DNA from 2 places in the Nonomuraea sp. KM90 genome. Region 1 is predicted to be linked to the other one. Evidence: riboswitches for the same ligand, from Rfam matches in the RefSeq annotation. Region 1 holds a riboswitch; the other holds the start of a gene.

Region 1 (4,407 bases):
GTGCGCACGGGTGTCCGTTCGGTCCTGGGACGTTGAGACCGTAGCGAGCTGGGAGGCGGGGGCACATTCCAGGCCCGCTGGGTGTTACGTTGAATTGCAGAAGCCAGTCAGCAGAAGCGATGATCGAAGAGCTGTGCCGGGTGACCGGTCAGGAATACGGAGCAGCCCGTGTTGCAGATGGAGGTCGTGGGCGTTCGCGTTGAAATGCCCACTAATCAGCCGATCGTCTTGCTCAAGGAGGCTCACGGGGAACGGTTCCTTCCTATATGGATCGGCATGACGGAGGCCACGGCGATCGCCCTGGCCCAGGCTGAGGAGCCGCCGCCGCGGCCGCTCACCCATGACCTTTTCCGTGACGTGCTGAGCGCCCTGGGTGTCGGCCTGCGGGCGGTCAACATCGTCGCGCTGCGCGACGGCATCTTCTTCGCCGATCTGGTCTTCTCCAACGGTGTGGAGGTGAGCGCCCGGCCGTCCGACTCGATCGCGCTCGCCCTGCGCACCGGGGCCCGGATCTTCGCCAGCGAGGAGGTCGTCCAGGAGGCCGGAGTGATCATCCCGGACGACCAGGAGGACGAGGTGGAGAAGTTCAGGGAGTTCCTTGACACGATCACTCCCGAAGACTTCGGCAGGGCGGGGTAGGTATTTCAGTGCATTTACGCTTCACGACGCGCCGAGCCGGATCGTTGACTGAGCATGGTCACGGTCCTACGGTGCAAGTGAAACCCGTGGTCGCCCTTTACGAACCCCCAGATCAGGCCACGGGATGAGAGAAAGCCGGAGGTCCGCGTGGCGGTCAGCAGCGGCGAGGGAAAGACGGCCGGCCAGGAAGATCCGGTGCGGCGCGAGAGCGCGCGGCAGCGTGCCGGGGAGCAGGGTCTGCTCTTCGACGAGCAGCCGTCGGCGTTGCCGGGCGACATCGGATACCGCGGGCCGACGGCCTGCGCCGCGGCCGGCATCACCTACAGGCAGCTCGACTACTGGGCGCGCACGGGCCTGGTGGAGCCGACGATAAGAGCCGCGCAGGGCTCCGGCTCCCAGAGGCTCTACAGCTTCCGCGACATCCTCGTACTCAAAGTCGTCAAGCGGCTCCTGGACACCGGGGTGTCGCTGCAGCAGATCCGCACGGCCGTGCAGCATCTGCGTGACCGCGGGGTCGCCGACCTCGCGCAGATCACGCTCATGAGCGACGGCGTCAGCGTCTACGAGTGCACCTCGGCCGACGAGGTGATCGACCTGCTCCAGGGCGGCCAGGGCGTGTTCGGCATCGCGCTCGGGCGAGTCTGGCGAGAGGTCGAGGGCTCCCTCGCGGAGCTGCCGGGGGAACGCGCGGCGGTCGAGGACAACGTCCCGGCCGACCATCCCGCTGACGAGCTGGCTCGCAGGCGCCGCGCGCGCCGCACCGGCTGAACACTTCGAAGACCGTCGGGGCAGGCCGGTGAACGGCAAACGGGGCTTAGCGTAGTAATCTGGGACAGCAAGGCTGACGACCCCGTGCGGGAGAGTCCTCGGGCCCCCTGGGCCCCGGGGCGCCGAAGGAGCAACCCTCCCCGGAATCTCTCAGGCATCCTGTACCGCTCGGGTGAGGCAACTCTGGAAAGCAGGTGCGCCCGCCAGGCGCGTCTCACCGACGGTGCAAGCCCCCGCAGGGGTGAAGCTCTCAGGTCGCGGCACCGCGCAGGTCGTGGATCGCGCTGACAGAGGGGGAGATCCGGCACTCGTCCGCGCCCTGGCGCCGGTCTCCATAGCCTCGGGAGGCACACCCCATGACCGATCTGTCCGCTCCGCCGTTCTCGTCAAGGCACATCGGCCCATCGGAGTCCGAGCAGCAGCGCATGCTCGAGGCCGTCGGCTTCGAGTCCGTGGCGGACCTGGTGGCGGTGGCCGTCCCGGAGGCCATCAGGGCCAAGGACCGGCTCAAGCTGCCCGCCGCGATCGGCGAGGCCGAGGCCATCGCCGAGCTGCGCGCTCTGGCCGGGCGCAACCGGGTGCTCACCTCCATGATCGGCCTGGGCTACTACGACACCGTCACGCCCGCGGTCATCCGCCGCAACCTGCTGGAGAACCCGGGCTGGTACACCGCCTACACGCCGTACCAGCCGGAGATCTCGCAGGGGCGCCTGGAGGCGCTGCTGAACTTCCAGACGGTCGTCTCCGACCTCACCGGCCTGCCCGTCTCCGGCGCGTCGCTGCTGGACGAGGCCACGGCCGCGGCCGAGGCCATGACGCTGGCGCGCCGGGCCGGCAAGTCCAGGAGCGACGTGTTCGTGGTGGACGCCGACGCGCTGCCCCAGACCAAGTCCGTGCTCGCCACCCGGGCCGAGCCGCTCGGCATCACGCTGGTGGAGCACTCCCTGGAGGGCGAGTTGCCCGAGTGCTTCGGCGTGCTCGTCCAGTACCCGGGCGCGTCGGGCCTGCTGCGCGACTTCCGTGCCCTGGCCGCCGCCGCGCACGAGGCGGGCGCCCTCGTCGTGGCCGCCGCCGACCTGCTGGCCCTGACGCTGGTCACCGCCCCCGGCGAGCTGGGCGCCGACATCGCGATCGGCTCCTCGCAGCGGTTCGGGGTGCCGTTCGGGTTCGGCGGGCCGCACGCCGCGTACATGTCCGTACGCGAGGGCCTGCAGCGCCAGCTCCCGGGCCGGCTCGTGGGCGTGTCCGTCGACGCCGACGGCGACCCCGCCTACCGCCTGGCCCTGCAGACCCGCGAGCAGCACATCCGCCGCGAGAAGGCCACCAGCAACATCTGCACCGCGCAGGTGCTGCTCGCCGTCATCGCCGGCATGTACGCCGTCTACCACGGCCCCGAGGGACTGCGCGGCATCGCCCACCGGGTGCACCGCCATGCCACCGCCCTGGCCGAGGGGCTGCGCGGCGCCGGCGTGGAGGTCGTGCACGGCGAGTTCTTCGACACCGTGCTCGCCCGCGTGCCCGGCCGGGCCGGCTCCGTCGTGGCCGCCGCCGCCGAGCGGGGCGTCAACCTCTGGCAGGTGGACGCCGACCACGTCTCCGTCGCCTGCGACGAGCAGACCGGCGTCACCGAGGTGGCCAAGGTGCTGGCGGCCTTCGGAGCGGAAGGCACGGAGCCCGACCCCGAGGCCGCCGCCGACGCGCTGCCCTCCTCGCTGCTGCGCGAGACCCCGTACCTGACCCACCCGGTCTTCCACGCCCACCGCTCCGAGACCGCGATGCTGCGTTACCTGCGCAGGCTGCAGGACAAGGACATCGCGCTCGACCGTTCGATGATCCCGCTCGGCTCCTGCACGATGAAGCTGAACGCGACCACCGAGATGGAGCCCATCACCTGGCCCGAGTTCGCCGCCGTCCACCCGTACGCGCCGGCCGACCAGACCGAGGGCTACCGCGAGCTGATCGGCACGCTGGAGGGCTGGCTGGCCGAGGTGACCGGCTACGACGCCGTCTCCATCCAGCCGAACGCCGGCTCGCAGGGCGAGTTCGCCGGGCTGCTGGCCATCCGCGCCTACCACCGCGCCAACGGCCAGGGCGAGCGGGACGTCTGCCTCATCCCGTCCTCCGCCCACGGCACGAACGCCGCCAGCGCCGTCATGGCCGGCATGCGCGTCGTGGTCGTGGCCTGCGACACCGACGGCAACGTGGACCTGGCCGACCTCGACGCCAAGATCGACAAGCACCGTGACGCGCTGGCCGCGATCATGGTGACGTACCCGTCCACGCACGGCGTGTACGAGGAGACGATCACCGAGGTGTGCGCCAAGGTGCACGAGGCCGGTGGCCAGGTGTACGTGGACGGCGCCAACCTCAACGCCCTGGTCGGCCTGGCCAAGCCCGGCGAGTTCGGGGCCGACGTCTCCCACCTCAACCTGCACAAGACCTTCTGCATCCCGCACGGCGGCGGCGGCCCGGGTGTCGGCCCCGTCGCGGTGCGCGGCCACCTGGCCTCCTACCTGCCCGGCCACCCCCTGCACAACGGCACGCCGGTCGGCCCCGTCTCGGCCGCCCCGTACGGGTCGGCGGGGATCCTGCCGATCTCGTGGGCGTACATCAGGATGATGGGCTCCGAGGGCCTCACGGCCGCGACCGAGCAGGCCATCCTGTCGGCGAACTACCTGGCCCGGCGGCTGGCCCCGCACTACCCCGTGCTGTACACCGGCCGCGGCGGCCTGGTCGCCCACGAGTGCATCGTCGACCTGCGCCAGATCACCAAGGAGACCGGCGTCACCGTCGACGACGTGGCCAAGCGCCTCATCGACTACGGCTTCCACGCGCCGACGATGTCGTTCCCCGTGGCCGGGACGCTCATGATCGAGCCGACCGAGAGCGAGGACCTCGGCGAGCTCGACCGGTTCGTGGACGCGATGGTCGCCATCCGCGGGGAAATCGCGAAGGTGGCCTCCGGCGACTACGACAAGACCGACAACCCGCTGCGGAACG
Region 2 (4,407 bases), on a different contig from region 1:
GCAGCGAGATCTTGCGTTCGAAGACGAGGTGCTCGCCCACGACGAACGGGATCTCGTGCGTGCCGAACAGCTTGACCGTGCCGGACTCGCGCATCTCGGCGATGCGGGCGTCCACGGTGTCGACGTCGACCAGCTCCGGCTTCTCGCCGGACAGGCCGAGCAGGACCGCCTTGTCGCTGCCGTGGCCCTTGCCGGTCAGGCCGAGCGAGCCGTACAGGATGGCCTCCACGCGCGCCACCTGGTCGAGCAGGCCGTCCTGGTGGAGCCCGCGGGCGAACTTGTGGGCCGCCGCCATCGGGCCGCCCGTGTGGGAGCTCGACGGGCCGATGCCTATCTTGAAGAGGTCGAAGACGCTGATCGCCATTGATGTGCGCCCTTCCTGAAGGGCCGGGGCCCGGAACTAGCGGGCCCCGGCGAATGGGTCAGGACTCGGTGCCCGAGGTCAGCGCCGTGTACTCCTGGGCGGAGAGCAGGTCCTCGGGGTCGCCTTCCATGCGCACCCGGAACATCCAGCCCTCGCCGTACGGGTCGCTGTTGGCCAGGCTCGGGTCGTCCACGATGGACTGGTTGACCTCGACGATCTCGCCCCCGACCGGGCTGTAGATCTCGTTCACCGACTTGGTGGACTCCACCTCGCCGACGGAGTCGCCCTGCTCGACGCTCGCACCGACCTCGGGGAGCTGCACGAAGACGACGTCACCAAGGGATTCGGCGGCGAAGGCCGTGATGCCGACGGTCACGGTGAGGCCGTCGTCGAGGCCGGCCACCCACTCGTGCTCCTTGGTGTAGCTCAGGTCGTCAGGGATGTTGCTCACTTGTTCCTCCTGTAAAAGGGCAGCTCAACCAGGTCCATAGGTTCATGGCTGCCCCGGATGTCCACGGCCAGGCCTGATCCGGCGCCGGTGTCCACATAAGCCATCGCGATGGGCTTTCCCAGAGTCTGGGAAGGCGCACCACTGGTGACCTCGCCGACGACGACGCCGTTCTCGGTTACCGGGTAGCCATGGCGCGGCACCCGGCGGCCCCGCGCGACGAGGCCGACGAGCCGGCGTCGGGGCGCGTCGTCCTTGACCGCCTCGAGCGCCGACCTGCCGACGAAGTCGCCCGGCTTGTCGAATTTCACCACCCTGCCCAGCCCCGCGTCGAACGGAGTGAGCTGCTCGCCCAGTTCGTTCCCGTACAGCGGCATGCCGGCCTCGAGCCTGAGCGTGTCGCGGCTGGACAGGCCCGCCGGCCGCAGCCCGTGCGGCTCGCCGGCCGCCATGAGGGCGTGCCACAGCGGGACCGCGTCCTGGTTGGCCACGAACAGCTCGAATCCGTCCTCGCCGGTGTAGCCGGTACGGGCGATGAGCGCCTGCCGGCCGTCCACCAGGCCCGGCAGGCCCGCGTAGTACTTGAGCCCGCCGAGGTCGGCGTCGGTGAGCGTGGCGAGGATCTCCTGGGAGCGGGGTCCCTGGACGGCGATCAGCGCGTACTGGTCCGAGCGATCCTCGACCACCACGTCGTACGTCTTTGTACGATTTTTCAGCTCATTACCGACTTTTTCATAGTTCGAGGCGTTGGCCACGACCATGAACTCCTCGTCCCCGAGCCGGTAGACGATGAGGTCGTCGAGCACCCCGCCGCGCTCGTTCACGATCATGGTGTACCTGGCCCGGCCGGGAGCCAGCGCCGACAGGTGGCCGACCAGCGCGTAGTCCAGCGCCTGCCCCGCCTGCGGCCCGGTCAGGAAGATCTCGCCCATGTGCGAGAGGTCGAACAGCCCGGCCGCCTCGCGAACGGCCTTGTGCTCCGCGGACTCGCTGCCGTACCGGAGCGGCATGAGCCACCCGGCGAAGTCGGTGAGCGTGGCGCCGAGGCTCTCGTGAACGTCTCGTAGCGGTGTCGGTCGGGACATTTGTCGCACCTCAGGACAGGATTGGATGCCAGCATCCTCCCCCTCTGTCATCGATGCCTGAGAGCTTCGCCCGAGCTTTGCCGGACTTTCACCTTCGGCGAGGCCCGCGGGCCTGCTTTCCAGAGGTCACCTTGCCCGTGCGGTCCTTTGCCTTGAGAGGTTTGCGGGGAGGGCTTGCTCCTTCAGGGACCCTGACCGGCTGTCAGGGTGCTCTCCCGCACGGTTTCACCGGTGATGTCCGCCAGCCTAGTGGGGTTACGGGGCTGTTGTCGCGTTCTGGGTGGGGTCGTTCAGCAGGCCGCCACGAGAGCCTCGAAGAGCGCGTGGTCCTCGGCGGCCTCCGGGTGCCACTGCACGGCCACCGTGAACCGTCCCGCGAACCGTCCCGAGTCCAGCTCCACGGCCTCGATCGTGCCGTCCGCGGCGGTGGCGGTGACCGTGAGGCCGGGGGCGAGGCGGTCGACGGCCTGGTGGTGGTAGTGCGGGACCGTCACGGGGCCCTCGCCCAGCGCCTTGGCCAGGCGGGTGCCGGGGGCCGGGGTCACCGGCAGGTGCCCGAACCGGCCGGGGCCCGGGCAGTGGTCGGTGTGGCCGACCGCGTCGGGCAGGTGCTGGAGGAGGGTGCCGCCGAGGGCGACGTTGAGGACCTGGAGGCCGCGGCAGACGCCGAGGTAGGGCAGGCCGGCGTCGAGCGCCGTCGCGAGCAGCGAGAACTCGGCCTCGTCACGAAATTTCCGGACGTAGCCGGTGCGCTCTTGCGCGTCCTGGCCGTACCTGGCCGGGTCGATGTCGCCGCCACCGGCCAGGATGAGCCCGTCCAGGCCGGGTACGACCCCGGCGGGATCGCCGGCCGGAGGCAGCAGGACGGGCTGCCCGCCGGCGCGGACGACCTGCTCCACGTACATGTACGGCAGCAGCGCGGCGGTCGTGTCCTGCCACACCGTGAACGAGGCGGGCTCGACGTAGCACGTGATGCCGATGATGGGACGCCGCACGGCGACGGGACCTCCTAGAGCGGTGTGACGTAGGCGCCGGAGATGCCCCCGTCCACCAGGAACTCGCTGCCCGTGATGAACGAGGCGTCGTCGCTGGCCAGGAACGCCACCGCCGCCGCGATCTCCGACGCCTCGGCGAAGCGGCCCACCGGGATGTGCACCAGCCGCCGCTGCGCCCGCTCCGGGTCCTTCGCGAACAGCTCCTGCAGCAGCGGCGTGTTCACCGGCCCCGGGCACAGGGCGTTCACCCGGATGCCCTCCCTGGCGAACTGCACGCCCAGCTCCCGCGACATCGCCAGCACCCCGCCCTTGGAGGCGGTGTAGGAGATCTGCGAGGTCGCCGAGCCCATGACGGCCACGAACGACGCGGTGTTGATGATCGAGCCCTTGCCCTGGCGGCGCATGTACGGGATGGCGTGCTTGCAGCACAGGTAGACGCTGGTCAGGTTCACCTCCTGGACGCGGCGCCAGGCCTCGATGCCGGTCTCCAGGATGGAGTCGTCCTCGGGGGGCGAGATGCCGGCGTTGTTGAAGGCGATGTCCACGCTGCCGTAGGTCTCGTACGCCGTGGCGAACATCCGTACGACGTCGTCCTCGCTGGTCACGTCGGCCTTGACGAACAGGCCGACGACTTCGCTCGCCGCCTTGCCGCCCGCCTCCTCGTCGATGTCCACGCAGACCACCTTGGCGCCCTCGTCGGCGAACCTGCGGGCCGTGGCCAGCCCGATCCCGCTGCCCGCGCCGGTCACGACCGCCACCCGATCCTGCAACCGCTGCATGTCACTCCCTGTCCATCGGTCGTTCACTCCGCTAATTGTTCACTCCGATGAAATGAAGACGTTCTTTGTCTCGGTGAACGCCGCCAGGGCGTCCGGGCCGAGTTCCCGGCCGAGGCCGGACTGCTTGAAGCCGCCGAACGGGGTCCAGTAGCGGACGGAGGAGTGCGAGTTCACCGACAGGGCCCCCGACTCGACGGCCCTGGCCACGCGCAGCGCCCGGCCGACGTCACGGGTCCAGATGGAGCCGCTCAGGCCGTAGGGCGTGTCGTTGGCGATGCGTACGGCCTCCGCCTCGTCCTCGAACCGCGCCACCGACACGACCGGCCCGAAGATCTCCTCGGTGAACGCCCGGTCGGTGACGTCGGGGGTCAGCACGGTCGGTGGGAACCAGTAGCCCCTGCCCTGGGGGCAGGACCCCTGGAGGTAGGGGGCGCCCTCGACGAAGCCGCGCACGCGGTCGAGGTGTTCGGCGCTGATCAGGGGCCCCATCTCGGTGGACTCGTCGAGGGGGTCGCCGACCTTGACGCCCTGTACGGCGGGTGCGAGCAGGGCCATGAACTCGTCGTACACGGAGGACTGGACGAGCAGGCGGGACCTGGCGCAGCAGTCCTGTCCCGCGTTGTCGAAGACGGCGTAGGGCGCGGTGCCGGCCGCCTTCTCCAGGTCGGCGTCGGCGAAGACGATGTTCGCCGACTTGCCGCCCAGCTCCAGCGTGATCCGCTTGACCTGGCGCGCC

What was found. A riboswitch is a leader RNA that binds a small molecule or an ion and turns the genes downstream of it on or off. The one in region 1 is predicted to bind glycine.
Region 2: it holds a riboswitch for glycine, as region 1 does, so the genes downstream of both, gcvT (glycine cleavage system aminomethyltransferase GcvT) here and gcvP (aminomethyl-transferring glycine dehydrogenase) in region 1, are expected to answer to the same signal.

What each region holds. Positions count from the first base shown of each region.
Region 1 is NZ_JBQQCB010000157.1:16,094-20,500, forward strand. It holds gene ftsR (transcriptional regulator FtsR) at 1-36, shown strand, start outside; gene ACTWPW_RS56645 (bifunctional nuclease family protein) at 169-639, shown strand; gene ACTWPW_RS56650 (MerR family transcriptional regulator) at 787-1,407, shown strand; glycine riboswitch at 1,485-1,584, shown strand; gene gcvP (aminomethyl-transferring glycine dehydrogenase) at 1,764-4,407, shown strand, end outside.
Region 2 is NZ_JBQQCB010000003.1:203,852-208,258, forward strand. It holds gene ACTWPW_RS05415 (L-serine ammonia-lyase) at 1-364, opposite strand, end outside; gene gcvH (glycine cleavage system protein GcvH) at 423-815, opposite strand; gene gcvT (glycine cleavage system aminomethyltransferase GcvT) at 812-1,897, opposite strand; glycine riboswitch at 1,932-2,027, opposite strand; glycine riboswitch at 2,028-2,125, opposite strand; gene ACTWPW_RS05430 (gamma-glutamyl-gamma-aminobutyrate hydrolase family protein) at 2,188-2,892, opposite strand; gene ACTWPW_RS05435 (3-oxoacyl-ACP reductase) at 2,907-3,671, opposite strand; gene ACTWPW_RS05440 (aldehyde dehydrogenase family protein) at 3,711-4,407, opposite strand, start outside.